Regions from separate parts of the Litoribrevibacter euphylliae genome, predicted to be linked through region 3. Evidence: riboswitches for the same ligand, from Rfam matches in the RefSeq annotation. Region 3 holds a riboswitch; each other region holds the start of a gene.
What was found. A riboswitch is a leader RNA that binds a small molecule or an ion and turns the genes downstream of it on or off. The one in region 3 is predicted to bind cobalamin.

Region 1 (6,068 bases), 610 kb from region 3:
GCTGGATGTATTGCAGAAACCCATCAGCTTTGATGCGTTAGAGCAGTTGTTCAGCAAGTTCTCAACCATCTCTAAATGCACTATTCAATCGATCTTATATATCGGTAAGGACGAGCAGTCTTGCGAAGGCATTGCGTCAGGGCTTAGTCATCTTGACGTTGTCATCAAAAAACTGATCTTTACATCCGGCAGTTATTCTCTGCAAGAGATGAAAGAAGCGCTGCAACAGCAAGCTTATGACTGTTGCATTATTGAACTTGATGCCAGTGACATTGCAGAAAATGCTTGGTTGGATCACCTGTCCGATGGGGCGGTGGATGTTCCCTTTCCGCCGTCGATTATCTATACCGATCAACCGTTAAGTGATGAGCAATATCGGATGCTTGCAGGTATTTCTAATCGAATCGTAATTAAGGGGGATTACGCACCAGAGCGTATTCGGGATGAAGTGGATTGTTTCCTTCACAGTATTAACGAACGTTTTCCTGTGCAGTCTTTCAATGAGCTGCTCGAAGTAGGGGATATTGATTTATCGGGCCGCAAGATTTTGTTGGTGGATGACGATCTTAGGAACACTTACGCATTATCTAAAGTGCTTCAGGATTACGGGATGAGCATCAACATCGCAGACAACGGTGCTTTGGCGTTAGAAAAATTCCGGGATGAGCCGGACTTTGACTTGGTGTTAATGGACATCATGATGCCAGTAATGGACGGCTATGAAGCAATTAAAAGCATTCGCAGCGAGTATTCAGAGACGGTGCCGATCATTGCGTTGACGGCTAAAGCCATGCCCGAAGACCGAGAGAAATGCCTTGAGGTTGGGGCCAGTGATTACTTATCAAAACCGGTTGAACTCGATCGGCTGATTTCAATGATCAAGGTGTGGGTCGATGGATAGGGATATGAAGGGTAATAGATGAAATTAGCGCCTGAAAAGATCGAACAAATTGAAGTGGATTGTCTGCTGGATGTGATCTATCAGCGTCTTGGTTATGACTTTCGTGATTACAGCCCCGACTCTCTAAGGCGTCGCTTAAATTTCTTGGTCGAGCAGGAAAGAGTCGACAGCATCGCTGAGCTTATCCCTCGTGTGATTCATGACGAGCTGTTTGCTTCGCGGCTGATTAATAGCCTGTTGGTCAACGTAACGGATATGTTTCGTGATCCCGCGTTTTATAAGTCCTTTGTCGATAATGTCTTTCCGATTCTGAAAACTTTTTCTTTTTTCAAAGTCTGGAGCGCTGGTTGTTCAACAGGCGAAGAAGCCTTCTCTCTTGCTATTTTGTTACATGAACATGGTTTACTTGAGCGGGCTCGTATCTATGCCACTGATCTCAGTCCTCAAGTGATTCGTAAGGCCAAAGAAGGTCTTTTCTCGGCAGATAAGATTGAACAGTACACCCAAGGTTATCGACAAGCGGGTGGGCAAAGAGAGTTGAGTGATTATTTTTTCTCGTGTTATGACTGCGCTAAGTTGGAAGAACGTATCAAAAAACACATAACTTTTGCCTGTCATAACTTGGTCAGTGACAGCGTCTTTACGGAAGTTGAAGTCATCATTTGTCGCAATGTGTTGATTTATTTTGATCGAAGTTTAAAACGGAAAGTCGTCAGTTTATTTACCAGCGGCCTCCACCCTGGCGGTGTGCTGTGCCTTGGAAGTCAGGAGTCGTTAAATGGTCTTTATGACGATGAATCCTATGAACCTATTTCTGTAACCAATCGAATCTATAAGCGAACCCATTCGATTGCTCAGGTGGCCAGTATTTATCACTAACTTTTATCTCTAATTTTGTATTCGTAGATGATAACAGAGACTGGATTAATCAAGGATAAAACATCATGGCAGTATCAGGGGGAAGAACACAGTGACATACAATCAATGCGAAGCTTATCCTGTGCCCTTAGCACCAAGGAAATCGGTGGTCTCCTTACCGAAAATTTTAATTGTGGATGACCGCAAAGAGAACCAGCGAGCCATTGAGGTTATTCTGGAAAATCTCGATGCCGAGTTTTATTCCGCTTTTAACGGCGAAGAAGCCTTGTCTATGTCGTTGCGGCATAACTTTGCTGTGGTGCTTATGGATGTGATGATGCCAGTGATGGATGGCTTTGAGACCGCTAATTTAATGCGGATTAACCAGAGAACTAAGCATACGCCGATCATTTTTATTACAGCAGCAGATCGTACCGACGAGTTTGAATACAAAGGCTATCAGGCCGGGGCTGTGGATTATTTGTTTAAGCCCATTAAGCCTTCAACCTTAGAGAGTAAGGTAAAAGTCTTCCTGGATTTAGAAATACAGCGCCAACAGCTCAAGGAAACTCTGGAGGACATTGAGCGCTTGAAGCGTAAAAACCAATTGTTGTTAAAATCGGTGGGAGAGGGAATTTTAGGGCTCGATAACGAAGGCTTAGTCACTTTTAGTAATCCAGCGGCACAAAAGTTATTGGGGTGTTCCGAAGCTGAATTAGAGAATCAGTCTGTGCTTGATTATCTCATTTTGGGTGACAGCAAATCCCACTCCATAGAGTGGAAAGATGCGCCCATCTATCGGGTGTGTTCTGAAGGAAAAATGTATCACGAGACCCTGGGTATCTTTCGAAAAAAAGTAGAGGGTGCCTTTCCTACGGAATACCACGCGACGCCTATTTATGACGACAATAAACTGGTCGGGGTTGTGCTGGCATTTCAAGATATTACCGAGCGTAAACGAGCCGAAGAGCAGCTCAGTCAACTGGCTCAATACGATAGTCTCACAGGTCTGAATAACCGATATTCATTTCAAAACCTGTTAGCGCAGTCCATTTCTCGGGCCAAACGAGCTGGTTCGTCTGTCGCTTTACTGTTTATGGATTTGGATAAGTTCAAGATCGTCAACGATACCATGGGACATGAGATCGGAGATTACCTGCTGCAAGATGTCGCTGTTCGTATCAGAAAATGTTTAAGGGATGGTGATGTTATTGGGCGCATTGGTGGTGATGAATTCACCGTTGTTCTGGAATCTATTCACACCGCCAGAGACATTGCTGCCATTGCCCAGAAGATTATTGAATTTTTGGGAGAGCCTTTTTATTTGCGGGATCATGAGATTCATATTGGTATTAGCATTGGTATTGCGACCTATCCTGAATCTGCCAAGGATGAAGAGGCTTTGATGAAGTGCGCTGATATTGCCATGTATAAGGTGAAAGAAAACGGTCGAAATAATTTCCGTTTCTTTACCGAGACCATGCAGCAAGAAGTGCATTATTCGTTGCAACTTGAGAATCGTCTCAGGGTTGCTCTGCAATTAAATCAGTTTCTGCTTTATTACCAACCGAAAATTGATCCTTACCAACAGAAAGTCATTGGATTTGAAGCGCTACTAAGATGGCGAGTCGGATCAGACGAGTTTATCTCGCCATCGGATTTTATTCCCAAAGCGGAAGAAATGGGGCTGATTATTTCGATCGGTCGCTGGGTCATTGAGCAAAGCTGTCGGCAATTCAGAGCGTGGTTAGACGCTGGTATTGTCGATGAATCTATGTCGATGGCGATTAATATATCCATCAAGCAGTTACAGCATCAATCCTTAAAATCCACGATCAAAGAATGCATAGAGACCTACCAACTGCCCATTGGGTGTTTGGAAATTGAAGTGACTGAAAGCATCATGATCGACAATGTAGAGCACATCATTAAGCTGTTGGCAGAGCTGCAAGAAATGGGCATAAAAATCTCCATTGATGATTTTGGTACCGGATATTCGTCATTGAATTATCTTCGTCGATTGCCTATTGATGCCTTAAAAATTGATATGTCTTTTGTACGTGCTCTGCATGAAGGAGAACAAAGCCAGGCCATTGTGAAGGCGATTGTAAGCTTGTCAGAAATTCTTGGATTGACCGTGATTGCCGAAGGTGTAGAAACCGAAGAACAGCTTGAATTCTTAAAAGGACTGGAGTGCGATTTCATCCAAGGTTATTACTACAGTAAACCCTTGGATGAAACGAAAGCTGAAGCATATTTAGTTGACTTCAAAAAGCAGTATTCAAACTAATTTAAAAATTAGTAGGAAAGCTTTCCAACGCTTGAAGGGTTTCAAGCAGTTGTTCTTGTTCGCTGGTACTGGCTTCGCCTTGCCATTGCTCAAAGTTTACGAGCTCTGAAAGGTTCATCCGGGGTAGCCAACCTTTGGTTTCCAGTTCTGGCTTGTCTTTAAAATGTTCCACGTATCCGATACACAGATAAGCGATGGGCACCACGTGTTCAGGAATATTCAGGGTGTCTTTTAGTTCTTGCTCATGCATGATACTCACCCAGCCAACACCTAAGCCCTCTGCACGGGCTGCTAACCACAGGTTTTGCACCGCACACACCGAGCTGTAGAGATCCATGGTTTTCATGTGCGTTCGACCCAACACAGGTTTGCCTGTACGGGTTCGGTCGCAGGTGATACAGAGGTTAATGGGCGACTCTAAGATTCCTTCCAGCTTTAGGCTTTTATAAGCCGTTTGTTTCTCGCCTTCAAACATTTCGGCCGCTTCACGATTGGCTTTGCTGAACAGTTGATGAACCTGTTGTTTTTTCTCTTGTGAACGAATCACCAGGAAGTTCCACGGCTGCATGAAGCCTACCGAAGGCGCATGGTGGGCAGCATAGAGCACTCGTGCTAACACCTCATCGGCCACGGGTGTCGAAGTAAATTGGCCGCGTACGTCTCGGCGGTTAAATACGGTTTTGTAAAGCGCAGCGCGTTCTGCATCGGCGAAACGATGTCGCTCTGTTAAAGCGTCGGATTCCATAGTAGTCCCCTTCAATGGAATGTACGCGTAGGGTCCAACTACAGCGTAGTTACACAATCAGGCCGGTCTACTGACTGAGGGTCATCCTTATACATCGCCTTCCCAGACGCTCAGTTGAGTTGGTCCAGTGGCTTGGTTTTTCCGATACTATTGTTTTTCGAAACCAGAGTTCTTCGAAGTCAGTGGCTTTTCGATAATAGTTCGATAGAAACCGTGACGTATAAGTCACCATCACAGGGCTGGGCGCGTTCCGGATTGTCACCGGATTCCCGATTCTCCCTTGGTGAAGCTGCGTTCATAATGATTATTTTTCATTACAGCGACTGCTTTACACCTTGGGCACCTGACGTTTTGGAAGAGGTTATAGGAGTTAATTACCAGATGGTCAAGGAGAATTCCCAGGGAATAAGTTGACCTGCTTTCCTGTCAGCCGATAAAGTGGCAGCCTCTTTATTCACTCTTCTTTATTCTTAAGGTTGTAAGGGAAGGCCGTGCTAGAACTTATTTTAGGGGGTGCTCGTTCCGGAAAAAGCCGTTTGGCCGAAGAGCGCGCGTTGGCTTCGGGCAAGCAACTTATTTATCTGGCTACCGCAGAAACCCGAGATCGAGAAATGTCCGAGCGCGTAAAACTGCATCAGCAAAGACGATCAGATGATTGGGCATTGATCGAAGAGCCGCTTCGATTGGCTGAAACCTTGAAACAGCACAGTCGAGCCGATAATTGCATTCTGGTGGATTGTTTAACCTTGTGGCTGACCAACTGTTTGTTGCAGTCAGACCAGCAATCCAAAAACATTCAACAAGACCAAGTTTGGCAATCTGAGCGAGCCAAGCTTATGGACACTCTGAATGATTTGCCTGGCGATGTAATCTTCGTTAGTAATGAAGTCGGACAAGGAGTAGTGCCGATGGGCGAGTTGTCCCGTAAATTTGTGGACGAAGCCGGTTGGTTACATCAAGATTTAGCGAAGATGTGTGACTCGGTTGTCTTCGTGGTGGCGGGCTTGCCTCAATTTCTCAAAACATCCCAAAGTTCTTAAACCAACTTTTTCACTTTCTTAATTTATTATCAAAGGATCGGATTATGACTGCCTGGTGGACACACGCGATTCAACAGCCTAACGCAGAACAACGTGAGCAAGCATCGGCTCATCAAAATCAGCTGACTAAGCCACCTGGATCATTGGGGCAGTTAGAAGACATCGCGATTCAATTAGCCGCTAATCAGAACACTTTGAATCCGAAGGTCGATAACGTCGCCATTCGTGTCTTTG
Region 2 (6,068 bases), 600 kb from region 3:
GAACTAATGCCCGTTTAAAGGCTTGCAGTAAGGTTCTTGGGTAAGAAAAATCCACCCATACAACAAGGTCAACGTGTTTCCATTTAATCGGTGTCGTTCTGGTGAAATTGCCATCTAGAACCCAGGATTCCTGAGCCAGCGCGTGTTCCAATTTGGAATTGAATTCTTCGTCGGTCGATTCAGTCCAATTAGGTTTCCAGAACAAGTAATCCATCTCGATATGAGGGATATTCAACGCGTTTGATATGTGTTTGCTTAATGTGGATTTACCACTTCCACTGGTTCCTACAACATTAATTTTCATACATCACTCTATGTATTTTTCGGGTTTATTAAAGAAGTGAGAATATGATCTTCCCATCGTCCGTTGATCTTTAGGTAGGCCGTTTAGGTTCCTATTTACTAAGATGACTTTGGTTTGTCCTGTAAAATTCCGCAATCAGTACTGTGATCAGAAATTTAACTTAAAAACTTATTTATCTTGTTAACCCATAATGCAGGACTCTCTAGATGAGCAAGGTGACCGGCATTTTCAATTATGGCTAGTTCAGAGGTTTCGAGGCGTTTGTGTAACCGACGAGCAACTGACAAAGGAAATCTCAAATCTTTCGCTCCGTGGAGTATTAGAACGTCTTTTCCTGACGCCTTGATTGTCTCAGGTGCTGAAAGTTTTGGGGCGGCCATCTTACCTGCACGATGTGCGTTTAGCCACTCAGTAGAAAAGGTTATTTTGGAAATAATGTCTTTAATCTTATTCAGTTTGGAAAGGTCATACACATCCAGTGCAATACTTTTTAAGGCGAGAGACTTACTGGGTTCGTCCTTCGTTATTGGAAAAACTTTGAATGCTTGAGAGATGAATTCTTGGAGTTCAGGCGTGCATCGCTCTTGATAATCGTTATTGAGTTCAAGTTCTTCCTGAAAATCATTAAATGCTGTTGTCGAAGCAAGGATGAGTTTATTCACCTGATGGGGTGTATTCTTCAATAGGTGTATGGAAATAACTCCGCCAAAAGAGAAACCGAGAATGTCACAGGTCGATATATTGTAGGCAGACAGAACGCATTTAATATCAGATAGAACATTGCTCATGGAGTAAGCATTCGCCGCATCAAACTTTGAAGACCTGCCACATCCTCTGAGATCAAATAATATCACTCTGCGTGTTTTTGAAAGACGGTTTGCTGCGGGCAATAAGTAGGTGTGATCCCAATCTGGGCCACCGTGAATTATCAGAAGAGGGATACCTTTATTTTCTTCACCAAGCGCTTTTGTGTAGATGTACCCATCTTTTATCTGAACATTCATGCTTTATGGATTTCCAATGGCGAACTGATCAGGCGATGATATTGGGTATTGATGAATAAATAAATTTCCATGGTTTTTTCTTCCGTATTTGATTTGAAGTTGGAAGTTGCACTTATTATCTGAATTCAGGCAAGAGCTTTAGCATCTCCCTAGCTTTCACCCGCCATATACATTACTATCCCTGCTGCTCAGGTGCCTGATGCTTCATCAAGTTTAAGCGATTGATGCAGAAGGATAATCGGGAAGTATGGTATGTACAGAGATTTTAATGCAGTACTGACTCCATCGCTGCCCCCGCAACGGTACAAGAGTTACTTGTTCGACCACTGACTTTTAGTTGGGAAGGTTAAGCAAACACAGCTTCTATAAGCTACTCTTAGAGCCCGGAGACCGGCCTGAAATTCCATACAATAACCATTGCACGGTGGGTGCAGGAGAAGAAAATGACCACTCAAGTTTCTAGTGCTCAGCACGCGAAAACTCACGTTAAAGTTTCATCGTTGGCTCAAACAGCCGCAGCCGTTATTTTCGGTGCAGTTGTTTTATTTGCGGTTGGTTTCCTTCCAACTGACGCAGCGCACAACGCAGCGCACGATACGCGTCACGCAATGGCGTTCCCTTGCCACTAAGGTTGTTGTTTTAAAACACAAATCAACACATTGTATTGTATAGATCCTAATCCTGTTCGGATTGGGCTTTTGTGCGTTCTGATTTCACTCGATCAATGAGCTTTAACCCATGTTATTTCGCAGAATTATTTTAAACGCCTTACTGGTTGGCGTCGTAGCCAGTTTCGTATTCAGCCTTCTTCAAGTTTATGTTGTTAATCCGATTATCTTTGCTTCTGAAACTTATGAAGTACCGGAAGAAGCGGCACCGGTAGCCGATCATCATCATGGAGAAGAGGCCGCTGGACACAGTCACTCCCATCATCATGATGAAGAAGCCTGGGCACCGGAAGATGGTATTGAACGAACCGCCTATACCATGTCGGCTAATGTATTTGCAGGTATTGGTTATGCTGCAATTTTGCTGGCCGTGATGAGTCAGTTGTCGTTACAAGGGCTAACGCGTGTCAGTGTATTGAAAGGTGTTGCCTGGGGCTTGGGCGGCTTTATCGTGTTCTTTGGTGCGCCAGCGATTGGCATTCCGCCAGAAATTCCTGGTATTGAAGCGGCTCCCGTGGAGCATCGTCAATTGTGGTGGATGTTGGCTGCCGGGGCGGTTGCAGTGGGCTTGTTGGTATTGGCTTTTGCGCCGCTTAAATTCAAAGCGTTGGGTTTGGTTGCCATTGCGATTCCATACCTTGTTTCCGCTCCGCATCCGGAAGGTCCGGCTTTTAGCCACCCAGATCCAGCAGCGGTTGTTGCTTTGACAGACCTTCACCAGCAGTTCATTGTAACTACGTCTGTCTCTAACTTGTTGTTCTGGTTAGTCATGGGTGTCATGAGCGCTTGGGTATTGAACCGTTGGGTGCTGACACCAAGTGTTTTGAAAGGTCTTGGTCAGGATGAAACCGCAAACGCTTAAGTTTCCTTTTACCGCAGTATCCGGGCAGGCTTCGTTCAAGCTTGCCTTGATTCTGGCGGCCATCAACCCCGCCATTGGTGGGGTGTTGATTAGCGGCCCAAGGGGTTCTGCTAAATCTACGTTAGCCAGAGGCTTGGCGGATGTCATGCCAGCCACGGCAAACAAACCGCATGAATTTATTACCCTTCCGTTAGGTGCCAGCGAAGAAATGCTGGTGGGCACTCTGGATCTCCAGAAAGTGTTAGCCGATCAGTCTGTGGCGTTTCAGCCGGGGTTATTAGCCAAGGCTGATGGTGGCGTCTTGTATGTGGATGAAGTCAATCTGCTACCCGATAACCTAGTGGATTTACTGCTCGATGTTTCCGCCAGTGGCGTTAATGTGGTGGAACGAGATGGCGTCAGCCACAGTCATTTCGCGCAGTTTATTCTGTTGGGAACGATGAATCCGGACGAAGGCGAACTTCGACCACAGCTGTTAGATCGCTTTGGTTTGTCGGTTGAGTTATCCAATCAGTACAGCGTGGAAGAGCGTGTTGAGATCGTGCGTTTACGAGACGCTTTTGATCGAAACCCGGAGGCCTTTGTTCAGTCGTATCAAGAAGCACAGGCCACATTAACCGAGAGCATTCAGTCTGCAAGAACCCTGCTGGATCAGGTGCAATGTGCTGATGAATTACGTGTTCTAATCGCTCAGAAATGTGTTGATGCTAACGTCGATGGTATGCGTGGGGATATCGTTTGGTATCGTGCCGCTGTGGCCCATGCCGCATGGCATCAACGAGATCAGGTAACGGAAGAGGATATTTTGGCCGTTGAAGACTTGGTGTTGGCTCATCGTCGTAACGGTGATAGCAATTCATCAAATCCACCAAATTCTTCAAGCTCAAATAGACAAACTCCTAACGCCTCTAACACACCTCCGAACGCGCCATTTTCTCGCCCTCAAGCATCCAGAAATGAACAACCCTATGACGGTTTAGAAGGGGACTGGGGCAGTATGTCTTCTTCGGCGCAAGAACAACAAGCCGTCGATGCGCCTTGGCATCTGAATTCATTAGATAAGAAAGCAACGAAGAACCTGCCGAAGAGCGTATCGTTGGGAAAGCCACAAACCCTTAGTTCCAGCCGTCAGAAAGGGAGCGGAAGTAAGGGTGCTCATGCATCAAAAACAGAAGATACCAAAGTTCACTGGTTTGGTTCTTTGGTTAAGAATGCAGGCAAAATGCCCCTGAAAGACTTGGTGTTTCATAAGAAACGGGAAAGTCAGCCCGTATTGCATTTGGTATTGCTCGATACCTCAGCATCAATTCTAAAGCATCAAAATTTTTCCAAAGCTAAATCTTTGGTCAGTGCCATTGCCCATCAAGCCTATTTGGCACGTGAACAAATGACATTGATGGGCTTTGGTAATCAAAAAGTAGAAACCTTATTGCCGAAGAAACGGGCACCGAAATCCTTGGTTCGATTGCTGAATACCATTCCCGCAGCGGGTGGAACGCCGTTGCGTGAGATGCTTCAGCAAGCGAAAGCCTTCCAGCAGCAACAAATTACCCAGGCGCCAAATCTGGCGATTAAGACCTATCTGATTACGGATGGTCGTACCAGTCAGACCTTTGATGATCTTGATTTACTTGGGCAAGTCACGGTGATTGATACCGAAGACAGCCAAGTAAAACGTGGCAAAGCCGTTCAAATCGCCCAGACTTTGATGGCACATTACTTGGCCTTGGCCGACCTTACTTTACCTTCACCTCAACCGATAAAGATTTAAGTCATGTCTGAAGAAAACAACCAATCTAATATACAGGTATCAGCAACGGATCAGGAAAAGCACCAAAAACGTATGGCCTCTAAGAAGGCGGTAGTGGATGCGCGTATCGCAAAAGCGACCGAAGAACGAGGTGTGCTGATTTTGCTGCGGGGTAATGGCAAGGGCAAGAGCAGTTCAGCCATGGGCACCATGGCGCGTTCGGCCGGTCACGGGATGAAGTGTGCGGTTGTTCAATTCGTTAAAGGTCGACGAGAGACGGGTGAGTACAAGTTTTTCAAAGATCATCCGTTAGTGGATTGGCATGTGATGGGCCATGGTTTCACCTGGGAAACCCAAGACAAAACCCAGGACATCGAAGCCGCTCAAAAAGCTTGGGCCTTGGCGGAAGAGCTTTTACAAGACGAAAGCTATGACATGTTGGTGTTTGATGAGCTTAGTTATATGTTCAAGTACAAATACCTTGAGGTGGAGCCTGCGGTAAAGGCGCTGCAAAACCGCCCGAAACATCAGAATGTGATTATCACCGGTCGAACTATGGCGACAGGTCTACAGGAAATCGCAGATACCATTTCAACCATTCAGGATGACAAACACGCTTTTCGTTTAGGCGTCAAAGCACAGACTGGGATTGAGTTCTAAGCATGACGAATCCTATGAATACAGTGTTAGTTGCCAATCACCCTGAGACAGTATCTTGTCCTGCGTTGTTTTTAGCCGCACCAGCCTCGGGTCAGGGAAAAACCACAGTCTCTGCGGCCTTAGCGAGAATGTTGAAGCGCCAAGGCAAGGTGGTTCGAGTCTTTAAAACCGGACCAGATTACCTCGATCCGCAGATTCTTCATCAAGCCTCTGGAGAACCGGTTGAACAATTGGATATGTGGATGGCGGGTGAAGCCTACTGTCAGGCCAAGTTGTTTGAAGCCGCACGAGATGCCGATTTGATATTGATTGAAGGGGCTATGGGCTTGTTTGATGGTGAGCCCTCAAGTGCTGATCTAGCTGCACGATTTGGGGTGCCCATTGCCTTGGTGATGGATGTAAAAGGCATGGCGCAAACTGCGGCTGCGGTGGCATCGGGTTTGGTGAATTTTCGGGATGACGTTCAGTTCGCAGGCCTGATCGCCAACAACTGTGGCTCGGAACGCCATAGGCAGTTGATCGAAGATGCCTTGCCAGAGAACCTACCGTTATTGGCGCATCTGGCGCGTTCTGAAGAGGTGGCCTTGCCGGAGCGTCACTTAGGCTTAGTACAGGCCTCCGAAGTGACCGATGAATTAGAAACACGTTTGAATAATGGTGCTGATTGGTTGGAGCAAGCGGGATTGGCCGATCTGATAGAGCGTGTTCCATCTGTGGATTTCCACATGGCAGAAACGCCTGCCGTACCTGAGTTATTGAAAGGCCAACGCATCGCTATCGCCAAAGACGAAGCCTTCAGTTTTATCTACGATGCTAATGT
Region 3 (6,068 bases):
TGAATCGCCCAAAATCAAAACCTTGAGCAGCTTGCCTTCACCAATCACGCCTGCACGCTCACCACTGGCTTCTGGCAGTCTTGGTGTCGTTAAGCGCACATAGATCCCTTGCGGTAAGAGAATCGGCAAAAGAAACAAGGTCGATAGTGTATTCAGCATCCTGCGTTATCCTAAAACCTTACTCTGAGTCGAAGTCGCTTCAAGATTAGAAGAGCTGCCTAGGTTATTGCTCTCCCATGAAGAATTCAGCAATGGTTAACCCCTGGAACCCGGCCACAATAATAATAGAACCAATAAAGATCGGCATAGCAACATAGGTGAATCGAAAGAATATCACACCCCGTTTTTCACCTAAGGTCGCTCTCATCACTTTCAAACGCCCATCCGTTTCTTTGTGCTTCACGCTGCGATATCCAAAAACAATGGCGATTAGCCAACACACCACCCCAAGGGCAACCGTCATAAGGTTCATAAACAGTCCTGAATTACCGATAAAAGAAGGCGAGCATTATAAGGAATGACTTACAAGATAAGAAGCCAGATACGAACCGGATACGAAAAAGCCGCTCAATGACCAAGCGGCTTTTTCAAACTAACGATCGATAACGTTAAAAATAGATCTCTACGGCTGATAAGTCACAGAAACTAAATACGTTAGCTCAGGTTGGTTATAGCCTCGTCTTAACTCGTATTCCTGCTCAAGAATATTTTCGACTTTGGCTTGTAGCTTTAGCTCATCCGTAATCAAATACCCTGCACGCAGATCTAACGTCGCATAACCTGGAAGCGCCACGGTATTTTGTTGATCGACATAGGATTCGCTTTCAGCGATTACCGTCGCACCTAAAGAAAAGCGATTAAAATCACGATCCATCATGACGGACAACGTCTGTTTTGGTCGATTGATTAAACGTTTCCCAGAGGTATCACCACTTCGGCTTTTCGCACTGATCAAGGTTAATTCTGAACGAATGGCCCAATCAAAGAAGTAGGTATTGAATCCAAACTCAAAGCCTTGAATTCGCGCTTTGCTTACGTTCTCTGGCACATAAACCGGTGCTTCTGAAATGATTAGATCTTCAACGCGAGTTCTGAACCAAGTCGCAGACCACTCAACCGATTCGATGGAGCCGTCAACACCCATTTCAAAGGTATCTGTTTGCTCTGGCTTCAAGTCCGGATTTCCTGAACAGCAGAAGCCGTATCCTGGGTGATATAGAAAGTTAAATGATGGCGCTACGAAAGCCGTTCCATAAGAAGCCCGAACACGAGTGGCATTGTCGAAGCTGTAACCCCAAGCCAGATTCCCTGTTCGCTCAGATCCAAACTGTTCATTGTCGTCGTATCGAAGACTGGCTTCTAAGTCGTGACCTTCGATCTCAGTTTGTAACTGTGTGAAGACACCGTGATTATAACGCTCGTTCTGAATAAAATTATCTGTCGTTACAGAATGATCTTCCTGATAGTCATAACCAAGGGTCAACATCGACACATCAGACAATGCCACATGGTTCAGCCAAGATAGAGAATCACGACGGGTTTCATAAGTCGATGTCTTTACATAATTCGCATAAGTATGAGACTTATCCCAACTGCGCCCTAATTGAACATCGGTTGACCATGCCGAGGTGATTTGACTGTTCAGACCCACTCCAATGGTACGCAAAGTGTCTTTGCTTTCCTGGTTTGGATAAAAGGAAAATGTGTCATCAAATTCATTCTGACCGTGAGACTGTAAATAAGTGAACGTCAGCACCGTGTCTTTAGAGAAATTCATTGCCGAGTTGACGCTTAAGGATGAGTTTTCAAAACCATCGTCGTCTGACTCATAACCTTTATAGGTATCAATGCCATCGGTTTCCTCATAGCTGTATGTAGCATTTAAAGAGGCATAATCGTTTCGAGCCCCAAAACCTACAGCCATTTCTTTCGTATCATCAGAACCGGCACCTACTCGAACAAATGGCGTAAAGCCTTGCTGATGTTCTTTACGAGTAAAAATCTGTACCACACCACCAGCGGCTTCTGACCCATAAAGGCTCGATCTCGGCCCTTTAACAATTTCAACACGATCTATTTGATCGACTGGGATGTTTTGAAAGGCTGTTAACCCACTGGTTGCTGACCCCACTTTTACCCCATCAATAAGGAAAAGTGTGTGAGTCGACTCCGTACCGCGAAGGAACATCGAGGTCTGCTTACCACGCCCACCAGTGTTTTTAATGGTGACATTCGCGTATCGACGTAGTAGTTCCTGAGTTGAACGAACCTGAGATCGTTCAAGGTCTTCACGCGTAATAACGGTTACCGAAGCCAGAGTTTCATCAACTGACATAGCCGTTCGATTGGCCGTAATAACTGTGGTTTCTGTCGTTGTAGGAAGCTCTGCTTGAGCGTAAGAGCCGCATAGTAAGCTGGCTGCGAAAAGTGAAATGTGTGATGGAGAAAATTTAGATTTTAATAGCATGATCCTGCGCCTAACGTGCCCGCCGCACGTTTCAGTGAATGAGTGAACCACTAGAGGCCGGTCTCCGGGCTTAGGAGTAAACCATTAAGCATGATTTCATTCAGCGCCTTCCCATGTCCTTTTGCTATCATTGGCATAGCATTGATAGACAAACACAGTGGCTTAGTACTGAACTTAGCTCCATCACCGTTGCGGGGGCAGCGTTGGAATTTTGTCTGATTAGGGCATCAAACAAGCACACAACTTCCCGTTTAAAAGCAGCATTACAGATGCGTTGATTCGAATCTAAAATACCACCTACCCAAAGCGAGGCGCGATTATCACAGCGGTTTTTAGAGATATCAAGGAATAATCAGAAACAGACAGAGGAAGATTTAAGCTTTGCCTGCATTCATTTGATCGAGACAAGACTCACAAATACAACGTTTATCCAGGTCTTGCTGAGCCAAGTAGGATTGATAGTTCTCAGGAAAGGAGGCCGACATACACCAGCAAGCCTTCATAGAACGACCAGATTCACCGTCAGTCAAATCTTGGGTCATCACACAAAAATTACCTTTGCCACACAGAGGACAAATCGAAGGGTCTACATCTTTCGTCAAAACTCACTCACTGTTGATCTGTTCAATATCGCCTTAGTTTCGATACCTATAAGGCACATCATCGAAAAGTTTTTCCCTGCAAAAAAGTACTCAGGACTCCTAGTCTTAAGTTTAGGTCTATACTCCATCTAAAGAAAAACAAGAGTATTTTTATATGTTTAATTGCTTAACAATACGTAATGTCCTAATTCTTTTGATGCTATTTCCGTCTTATTTGCTTGCAGAGACGGCTATATCTGAAAAAGAGGTTCTGATTGAAATCAAAGGTAAGATATCAGTCACGACTCAGGATAATCTAGCACTTATCGACAGAAAAACGATCAACGCACTTCCTCAACATCAAATCACGACCACAAATCATATCACGAGTATCCCAATTACTTATCGGGGGCCCCTATTCAGAGACCTCTTACGAAAAGTAGGCGCAAAAGGCAGCTCCGTGCTCGTCATTGCCTGGGATGATTATATGGCAGAGATTGAGATGTCCGATTTAAAAAAATACGACGTTATTTTAGCTACTCATGAAAACGGACAACAATTAACACTCGATACCCGAGGGCCTCTATTTGTGGTATTTCCGTTTTCAGATCACCCAGATATAAGAAACGATCTGTACTACAACAAATCTGTTTGGCAAATAAGAACCATAGAGGTGCAATAGTATTTTGATCGATACCAAGCGCCCTTTCCTAACCATCAATATTATTGTGTTAGCTGCAATTCTTCTCGGCTGTCTTTTTTATTCGGTCGTTCAACTCCAGAGCCTGAATCAACTTACCAGTCGCCCGTTTCTAGCCATCATCAATAACAACTTAGGCATAAAAACTAAATTAATGTCTTTGCAGTTAACAGCGCAACATTTCTCAGACCTGCCTACGACCTCAAATCTCCATCGTTTGAAAATGCAATACAAAATCATTCGTGGAAGCATCAATAATGACTTAAAGAGTGATGTAACAGGTAATTTCCACCAAGTCCATGGAGAAACCGGCAAGCTGATTGAATTACAAGAATACCTAGATCAGCTGGGCTATGTGCTCCCAATGAGCATTGATGACAAATCCAATATCAAGCAATTCAATACACTCTTGGCTCAAGCCCGACGACTGTGGAATCAATACAGCCAACAAGTCATCCACTCGGCTCAAAAGCAAAGTAAAGACATGCACGATTCCTGGAACCACTCGTTAAAGATTCAAATCTACTTGCTTGCCATCATCGGCGGGATATCCCTAACCGGCCTGATTATCATTTCTCGGCAACTTTCTGTTCAACGCAGAATGAGTCAAACATTAAAAGAACAAACCATTGCGCTTATCGATGCAAGGAACGCCGCAGAAGAATCCACACGGGCCAAAAGCCGATTTCTCTCCAACATGTCTCACGAAATCAGAACCCCACTTAATGGCATCATAGGCTTAACCAATCTGGCTCGCCAAAAAGCCATCAAACCAGAAGTCATTAACTATCTAGATAAAGTAATTCTTTCCAGCGATACCTTATTGCACGTCATTAACGATATTCTCGACGTTAGCAAGATTGAATCAGGAAAGCTTGAACTTGAAATTACTCAAGTCGATATTGCTGATGTCTTAGAGCGCATTTCAGCCACCATGAGTGCGAACGCCAGAAACAAAGCACTTAATGTTTACTTTTTGGTGGAGCCGGAAGTACCTGCTTATTTTCAAGGCGATCCAGCCCGATTACAGCAAATCATCACGAACCTTGTCTCGAACGCGATTAAATTCACTCACGAAGGCTTTATTCAACTCAAGGTATCCTTTCACCAAGCCAGTCAACAACTGAACATAACAATCACAGATACCGGCGTCGGAATTGATGAAAAAGCCATGGACAAGCTTTTCACCGAATTTAACCAAGGAGATCTCTCCACCACCCGAAAATACGGAGGAACCGGGCTTGGCCTCTCCATCGTTAAAAGCCTGACAGAATTGATGGACGGCACTGTCGATGTCTCCAGCAGCCTGGACGTAGGAACCTGTTTTACAATCAAGCTTCCCATCGAAGCGAGTGCATCTCGAGTACTTGATATCAAATGCTCTAATCTGGATCTGACGACCAAAGCAGTACACATCATTGATATGAGTAAAACAGCTAATCAGGAAGCACAAGCGACTCTACAAAGAACAGGAATCACCTTTGAAACACTTAATACTGCACAACAACTGTTGATTGAATTTCCTCCTCTTCATAGCAAGGAAGATCTGGACTACATTGTAATGCTGTTAGAACAACATCCAGATAAAACTGCGTATGTTTTAGGATACCCCGACCAACTGCTTGAATTGTCTGCCATCACTCCACTAAGTTTCTACGGCATTGAGTCTCCCTTTAACAGCATTCGAATTACCGAATGCATAGCCACAGAAACAAGCCACCATTCAGAAGCCTCAGCACACATTGAAAAGCAAGATTTCAATGGCAAGCATGTGCTACTGGTTGAAGACAGCCCTATCAATCAAATGATTGCTCAAGAAATGTTGGATTTGTTTGGTCTCAGAGTAACAACCGCAGACAACGGTGAAATAGCCGCCGATAAGGCCGAGATAGATCATTTTGACCTCATCCTGATGGATATTCAAATGCCAGAAATGGACGGTGTTGAAGCCACCAAGTTAATTCGCACTAAAGGTATGAATCAACGCACCCCTATTGTTGCCTTAACGGCCAATGTCATGAGTGAAGATGTGAAGTTGTATAAGGAAGTGGGGATGGACAGTCACCTGCCCAAACCCTTCAAGCCGGATGAGCTAATTTCCACACTGGAAATGTATCTCAACGAAACTCAAGCTTCGAACATGAGGCTCGACAATTAAGATCGTGCCGCTAACCAGTCTGCCACTTGAGGCCAGATATCCACGGTCGATTTACTGCCAGAAAGAATGCCCATGTGGCCGCCCTTCACTTCCTGGTGATGCTTCTCAACACTCGACACCAAGTCAAATAACTTTAAACCGCAATCTGTAGTAACGATGGGG
Region 4 (6,068 bases), 520 kb from region 3:
TTCAGATAAAGCGGATTCGTTGTTTGAGCAGTGCGTTTTTTGCACTGCGAGTTTCGAAGAAGCGGTACTCTGAATAGGATGTGCATTCAACGCACGAACAGTTAATTTCTCTTACAGGTCGGAACGCCTTCCCGTTCCGCTTTCACAGACTTCTCTTCATCAATGATGTGTTGCGGGAACTGTCCCATAAAGCAGCAACATACATTCTCGTTAATCATGGTTCTTGGTCCGTGTGGGTGACCAATGTGTTTGTATGGCGCATGATGATGGCCATGGGAATGTCCATGACTGTGAGAGTGTCCGTGATCATGTGAGTGGTCGTGAGAGTGGCTGTGCCCATGATCATGATCGTGCGAATGTCCGTGTGAATGATCATGGGAGTGGTCGGATTCACCTTCAGGCTTGAACTCGGCATGATGGTGATGCACGTCTACTTCGCCTCGAGCCAGTCGCGCTTTGAAATCTTCCATCAAACTTAAAGTCGGGGCAGGGCCGGAAATGGTTTCATTGATACGCTCAATGAAAGTATTGATCACATGTTCCTGATCGCGAAGGTAATCGGCTTTCAGGAATTGAATATCCGGATTCTCTTCCGCTACCTTGTCTACATAACCGTGAATACGGTCGATCAACTTGCCACCGAATAAGAAATAAGGCGCAACCACAATCTTTTTGAAGCCCAGCTTCACAGCCATTTCTAAGCCGCGACCCACAGACGGGTAGGTCACGCCAGAATAGACAGTTTCAGACCAGCCAAAACCAAGATTCTCTGAGACAATTCGAGTCAATTTTGCCGCTTCGGCATTCGCTTCGGTAACCGAGGTGCCACGGCCGACAACCACCAACATGGTGTCATAAAGATCACCGACTTTCGGTGTTTCTGTCAGCCCTAAGGCGTCCAAAATACGTGTTTGGAATGCAGTGATCATTTCATCGTGCAGACCCAGTTCTTTACCGTATTCGATGGTCAAACCCGGGTGCTTTTCCATGTAAGTGGTCAGCACTGATGGAATGTCGTTCTGAGCGTGCGTTGCAGCGAATAACATCCCCGGTACGGCATAGATGGTTTTAACGCCGTTTTCGACCAAAGTATCTAACGCCATATGAATGTTTGGCGCAGAATATTCGAGGAAACCATACTCCACATTCAACGACGGATAACGTGCTCTAAGGCCCGAAGCCAGTAGGCTAAACTCTTTCTCGGCAATCTTGGCCCGGCTGCCATGACCACAAATAAGAACGCCCGCATCGTTTGGTAAATCCGTCAGTTTCATTGGTTTCTTCTCTTGTTAATTTTGTCTATAGACTAGCTAAAGTGGCGGGATTATGGCGATTTTTTATGCATGATAAAAGCGGAATTCGGCAAATCGGTCTAAGTGGTACTCGGAAAGTGATTACTCTTGTGCGCTTTTTCTTTATACTTTGCGCCTCGATTTTAGGTTCCTTCGGGATTAATAGGGAATGTCCGGTTAGATAAATTCTTATGTAACCAGAGAAGCTGAATAAAAACGTCATGAGCGCCAACTGGGCTAGGCAAAATCAGATGAAAACGCGCAGTTTATATGTAATAAATGAGCATTTTGAATCTGATTGTTAACAACGCATAGTTAAGTGCAATAGTTTTTAGACACTTCCCAACGACAGCTGTCCCCGCAACTGTATGCAGTTAGCTGAGATCAAATAGACCACTGGTTTAGAGAACGATAATCTCGACCGGGAAGGTGATCAAAGCGCCAGAGCTGTGAGCCAGTAGACCTGCCAGGATCGAAACACCGGTTGTCGGGGATTGCAACTAGGGCTGATCAGTTAAGAGTTTCCTTTCTTATTTGTTGGGGTGAAAAACCGCCCGACAATATCGGCTTAGTCTTTTTCCGTCTATGTTATTTACGTCATGTATTTATCACATGTACTGATGATTTAAGCGCTTCGTACTGAAGAGGACTCACCATGCAATTGAAAAAAATTCCCGCCACCGTCGTTACCGGTTTTTTAGGAAGCGGTAAAACCACTCTGTTATCCAATGTGTTGAAACAAGCGCAGGGCAAGCGCATTGCTGTCATCGTGAACGAATTTGGTGAGCTGGACATCGATGCAGACTTACTACGAAGCTGTCCTCTGGATTGTGAAGACGAAAACGCGCAAGCGGCGACCGGGCAGGATGGTATTTACGAGCTGGCCAATGGTTGTATCTGTTGCACAGTAGAAGAAGAGTTTTTGCCAGTAATGAAACAACTGGTTGAGCGACGAGACGACATCGACCATATCCTGATTGAAACCTCAGGTTTGGCTCTTCCTAAACCATTAGTTCAAGCATTCAACTGGCCTGAAATCAAACAACACTGCACAGTGGACGCTGTTATTACCGTGATCGATGGCCCGGCGGTAGCGGACGGTCGTTTTGCAAATGATACCGATTTGGTTCAACAACAACGCTTGGCGGATGAGAATCTTGATCACGATCCGAGCTTGAAAGAGCTTTTGGACGATCAGCTAAGTGCCGCAGATTTGGTGGCCGTCAGTAAAAACGATTTGTTGGACGAAGCACAACGCAAACAAGTAGAACAAGTCGTGGCAGCCAAAGTGCCTGAAGCCGTAAAGACCATCTACACCAGCAACGGTGAAGTGGCTTTGGATGTGTTGATGGGCATTGAATCGGCGGCGGAAGAACGCATTGATCACGTTCATACGCATCACGATCACCACCATGAGCATGGCGAACATCATGAGCACGCCCACGATCACTTTGATTCTTTTGTGATTAGCTTGGGCGAAGTGCAAGGCGATGCACTGCAAAGTATTTTGAAAGACTTGATTGCCGAGAAGAATATCTTCCGTGCCAAAGGCTTTGCTGCCTTGCCGGGCAAACCTATGCGTCAGGTGTTGCAGGCGGTAGGTAAGCGTCTAGACGTACACTTTGATCGTCTATGGACCCAAGATGAACCACGTAAAACCCAGCTTGTGTTCATCGGAAAAGGCATTGCTAAAGCCGAGATTGAAACGGCATTAAAAGTCGCTGAAGTTTAATCTCCTTCACCTGATCTTGGTTTTCTAATGCACTTATTCGCAGCCCAACCGGGTGGATTTAACGACGAAGAGGGGATTGTTGATCTTCAACAATCCCCGGCAGATTTGGTGATTCTGTCAGCCGCCGACAGCACCTTAGCCGCTCTGGCCAATACCGCCGAATCCCTTCCAGATGATTATCCTTCGTTGCGCCTTGCGAATTGGATGAACCTCACCAAACCGGCCGCCTTGGATTTGTATATCGACAAGGTGATTGATCACGCCAAGGTGGTGATTGTTTCTGTGCTCGGGGGGGAAAACTATTGGCCTTACGGTGTGGAACAACTGATCGAATGGGCGAATGGCGGGCGAGATCGGGTGTTGGTTCTGGTGCCCGGCGATGATGCGCAGGATGAATCTTTGATGCGTCAATCCACGGTGGATTACGGCGTCGTGTTTCAGATTTGGCGTTACCTTCGCGAAGGTGGCGCGGTTAATTTTCAGCAGTTTTATCGCTATCTGAAAGCCGAGCTTTTTTCTGGAACGACTGATTGTGAGGTTGCTCAATGGCAAGCGCCTCGACCTTTACCTCATTGCTTGCTTTATGCGCCAGCTTACTTAGATTTAAAAGGAGAGCAAATCAATGGGGTCAGAGTAAACACTTACTCTGACCCCATTGATTCTCGTTCTCTTGTTCCAGAAAAGAGCCAGGCAACCTATCAGGACTGGCAACAGCATTGGCTTCAAAATGACCCGCTGAATCACAAGCCCGTTGCTGTGCTGTTGTTTTATCGCAGCCATTTGCAATCGGCCAATACCGCGATGTTTGATCAACTCATTGCGCTCTTGTCTGAACAAGGTTTGAATCCATTACCTGTAGCGATTTCGTCGTTAAAAGATAACGAGTCTTTGGCCTTGGTGAATGCCTTGATCGAGCAGAGCAAGGCGTCAGTCATCATCAACACCACGGGCTTTGCCTCCAACCGAGTGGAATCTCCTGATTTGTCGTCACAACCGACGGTGTTTCAATCTCCGTTTGATGCGGATATCCCTGTGTTGCAGTTGGTGCTTTCCAGTTCCACCGAGGATGACTGGCAAGCCTACAGTCAGGGATTAAGAAGTCGGGATATTGCCATGCAGGTGGTTTTGCCTGAGATGGATGGCCGAGTGATCACCCGAGCAGTAAGTTTCAAGTCGGAAGCCTGGTATTCCGAACGCTGTCAGATTTCCGTAGTGGGTTATCAGTTGCATCACGAACGTGCTCTGTTTGTGGCTCGATTGGCGAAAGCCTATGGTGACTTGGCGAGCAAGCCAAATCATCAAAAACGCATCGCGGTGATTTTGGCGAATTATCCTACCAAAGACGGACGTATCGGTAATGGTGTCGGTTTGGATACGCCTGCGTCGACCATTCATATTTTGAAGGCGCTGGAAGAGGCGGGTTATCCGATTCAGAATGTGCCTGAAACGGGCAATGCCTTGATTGAAGAATTGCTGGGCGCTGTTACCAACAACCCGAACACCCTTCATCAGTTGCCGTGTTGGCAAAGCATATCGGCCGAAGACTACTGGCGCTATTTTTGTGAATTACCGGAAGCCTGTCAGCAAGCTGTGTTGGATCGCTGGGGCACGCCGGATCATGATCCAAAATACCGAAACGGGCGCTTGATGCTGTCGGGTATTCGTCTGGGGGAAACCTTTGTGGGGATTCAACCGGCGCGTGGTTATAACCTGGATTTGGCGGCGAATTATCATGACCCGGACTTAATTCCCCCGCACAGCTATTTGGCCTTCTATTTCTGGCTTCGTCATTGTTATCAAGTCAGTGCTGTTATTCATGTGGGCAAGCACGGCAATCTGGAATGGTTGCCGGGTAAAGGGTCTGCGTTGTCAGATCAATGCTGGCCGGACATTGCGCTTGGGCCGATGCCACATTTTTATCCTTTCATTGTGAATGACCCAGGTGAAGGGTCTCAGGCCAAGCGCCGAACTCAAGCAGTAATTATTGACCATCTAATGCCACCGATGACGCGAGCCGAAAGCTATGGCGAGTTGGCGGAATTGGAAGGTCTGGTGGATGAATATTACCAAGCGTTAGGCATGGATACACGCCGTGAGCAATGGTTGAAAGATGAGATCCTGATAGCGGTTAGAGCGTCCAATCTCTTGCAAGAGTTGGCGGTTAAGGATCAATCCGACAACGAGCAAGTGTTGGAACAACTGGACGCTTACCTGTGTGAAATTAAAGAAGCGCAGATTCGTCACGGGCTACATATTTTGGGTGAGCTTCCTAACCAAGATAAATTGGCCGATACGCTGGTGGCTTTGTTGCGTTTACCCAGAGGCAGCGAAGCTCATAGCCAGGGCATTCTTCATAATCTGATTGATGACCTAAATCTCCTGGTCGACGGCGAGTTGTTTGACCCGCTTATGGCTACGGTTGAGCCTTGGCAAGGGAATAGACCCGAGTGTTTAGCCAAGGTTTCAGGTCAGATATGGCGCACCGAGCAAGACACCCGTGAGCGATTGGAACTCCTGTCGAAGTCGTTAGTAGAAGACTATGTGTTGTCTGACGTTTATTTACATAATGATGAGTTACCAGAAACACTTTCTGTCCAGTTTCCTAAAACCACGTTACAGCTGATCTATGCAAAGATGGTGGTTTTGAAGGCGCTGAATCAGAGTGTTGAGCAGGAAATCTCGGCATTAGTGAAAGGCTTGGCCGGGCAATTTGTGGAACCGGGGCCGAGTGGGGCTCCGACGCGTGGCCGATTGGATACACTGCCAACTGGGCGGAATTTCTTTTCGGTAGATAATCGTTCGATTCCTTCTCCCGCTGCGTGGGCCATTGGCCAACGTTCGGCACAGGCATTGATTGAGCGACACCTTCAGGAACACGGGGATTACCCGAAACAATTAGGCTTGTCGGTGTGGGGTACCGCCACCATGCGAACCGGTGGTGATGACATTGCCCAAGCCTTTGCTTTGATGGGCATTAAGCCGATCTGGGCAGACGGTTCCCATCGGGTGATTGATTTTGAAATCGTACCCGGGATGTTACTTGG

Region 1: it holds a riboswitch for cobalamin, as region 3 does, so the genes downstream of both, bluB (5,6-dimethylbenzimidazole synthase) here and ACFOEK_RS10895 (TonB-dependent receptor domain-containing protein) in region 3, are expected to answer to the same signal.
Region 2: it holds a riboswitch for cobalamin, as region 3 does, so the genes downstream of both, ACFOEK_RS08150 (CbtB domain-containing protein) here and ACFOEK_RS10895 (TonB-dependent receptor domain-containing protein) in region 3, are expected to answer to the same signal.
Region 4: it holds a riboswitch for cobalamin, as region 3 does, so the genes downstream of both, cobW (cobalamin biosynthesis protein CobW) here and ACFOEK_RS10895 (TonB-dependent receptor domain-containing protein) in region 3, are expected to answer to the same signal.

What each region holds. Positions count from the first base shown of each region.
Region 1 covers NZ_JBHRSZ010000004.1:133,127-139,194, forward strand. The annotation lists gene ACFOEK_RS08095 (response regulator) at 1-901, shown strand, start outside; gene ACFOEK_RS08100 (CheR family methyltransferase) at 920-1,780, shown strand; gene ACFOEK_RS08105 (EAL domain-containing protein) at 1,872-4,049, shown strand; gene bluB (5,6-dimethylbenzimidazole synthase) at 4,051-4,794, opposite strand; cobalamin riboswitch at 4,838-5,102, opposite strand; gene cobU (bifunctional adenosylcobinamide kinase/adenosylcobinamide-phosphate guanylyltransferase) at 5,286-5,834, shown strand; gene cobT (nicotinate-nucleotide--dimethylbenzimidazole phosphoribosyltransferase) at 5,879-6,068, shown strand, end outside.
Region 2 covers NZ_JBHRSZ010000004.1:142,181-148,248, forward strand. The annotation lists gene ACFOEK_RS08140 (adenylate kinase) at 1-304, opposite strand, end outside; gene ACFOEK_RS08145 (alpha/beta fold hydrolase) at 460-1,308, opposite strand; cobalamin riboswitch at 1,482-1,721, shown strand; gene ACFOEK_RS08150 (CbtB domain-containing protein) at 1,752-1,937, shown strand; gene ACFOEK_RS08155 (CbtA family protein) at 2,047-2,838, shown strand; gene ACFOEK_RS08160 (AAA family ATPase) at 2,819-4,609, shown strand; gene cobO (cob(I)yrinic acid a,c-diamide adenosyltransferase) at 4,613-5,248, shown strand; gene ACFOEK_RS08170 (cobyrinate a,c-diamide synthase) at 5,263-6,068, shown strand, end outside.
Region 3 covers NZ_JBHRSZ010000004.1:740,503-746,570, reverse strand. The annotation lists gene ACFOEK_RS10905 (SGNH/GDSL hydrolase family protein) at 1-159, opposite strand, end outside; gene ACFOEK_RS10900 (hypothetical protein) at 224-472, opposite strand; gene ACFOEK_RS10895 (TonB-dependent receptor domain-containing protein) at 623-2,467, opposite strand; cobalamin riboswitch at 2,506-2,787, opposite strand; gene ACFOEK_RS10890 (cysteine-rich CWC family protein) at 2,842-3,069, opposite strand; gene ACFOEK_RS10885 (molybdopterin-dependent oxidoreductase) at 3,224-3,730, shown strand; gene ACFOEK_RS10880 (ATP-binding protein) at 3,735-5,906, shown strand; gene ACFOEK_RS10875 (alpha/beta fold hydrolase) at 5,903-6,068, opposite strand, start outside.
Region 4 covers NZ_JBHRSZ010000004.1:215,662-221,729, forward strand. The annotation lists gene ACFOEK_RS08465 (sirohydrochlorin chelatase) at 102-1,274, opposite strand; cobalamin riboswitch at 1,420-1,777, shown strand; gene cobW (cobalamin biosynthesis protein CobW) at 1,948-3,024, shown strand; gene cobN (cobaltochelatase subunit CobN) at 3,052-6,068, shown strand, end outside.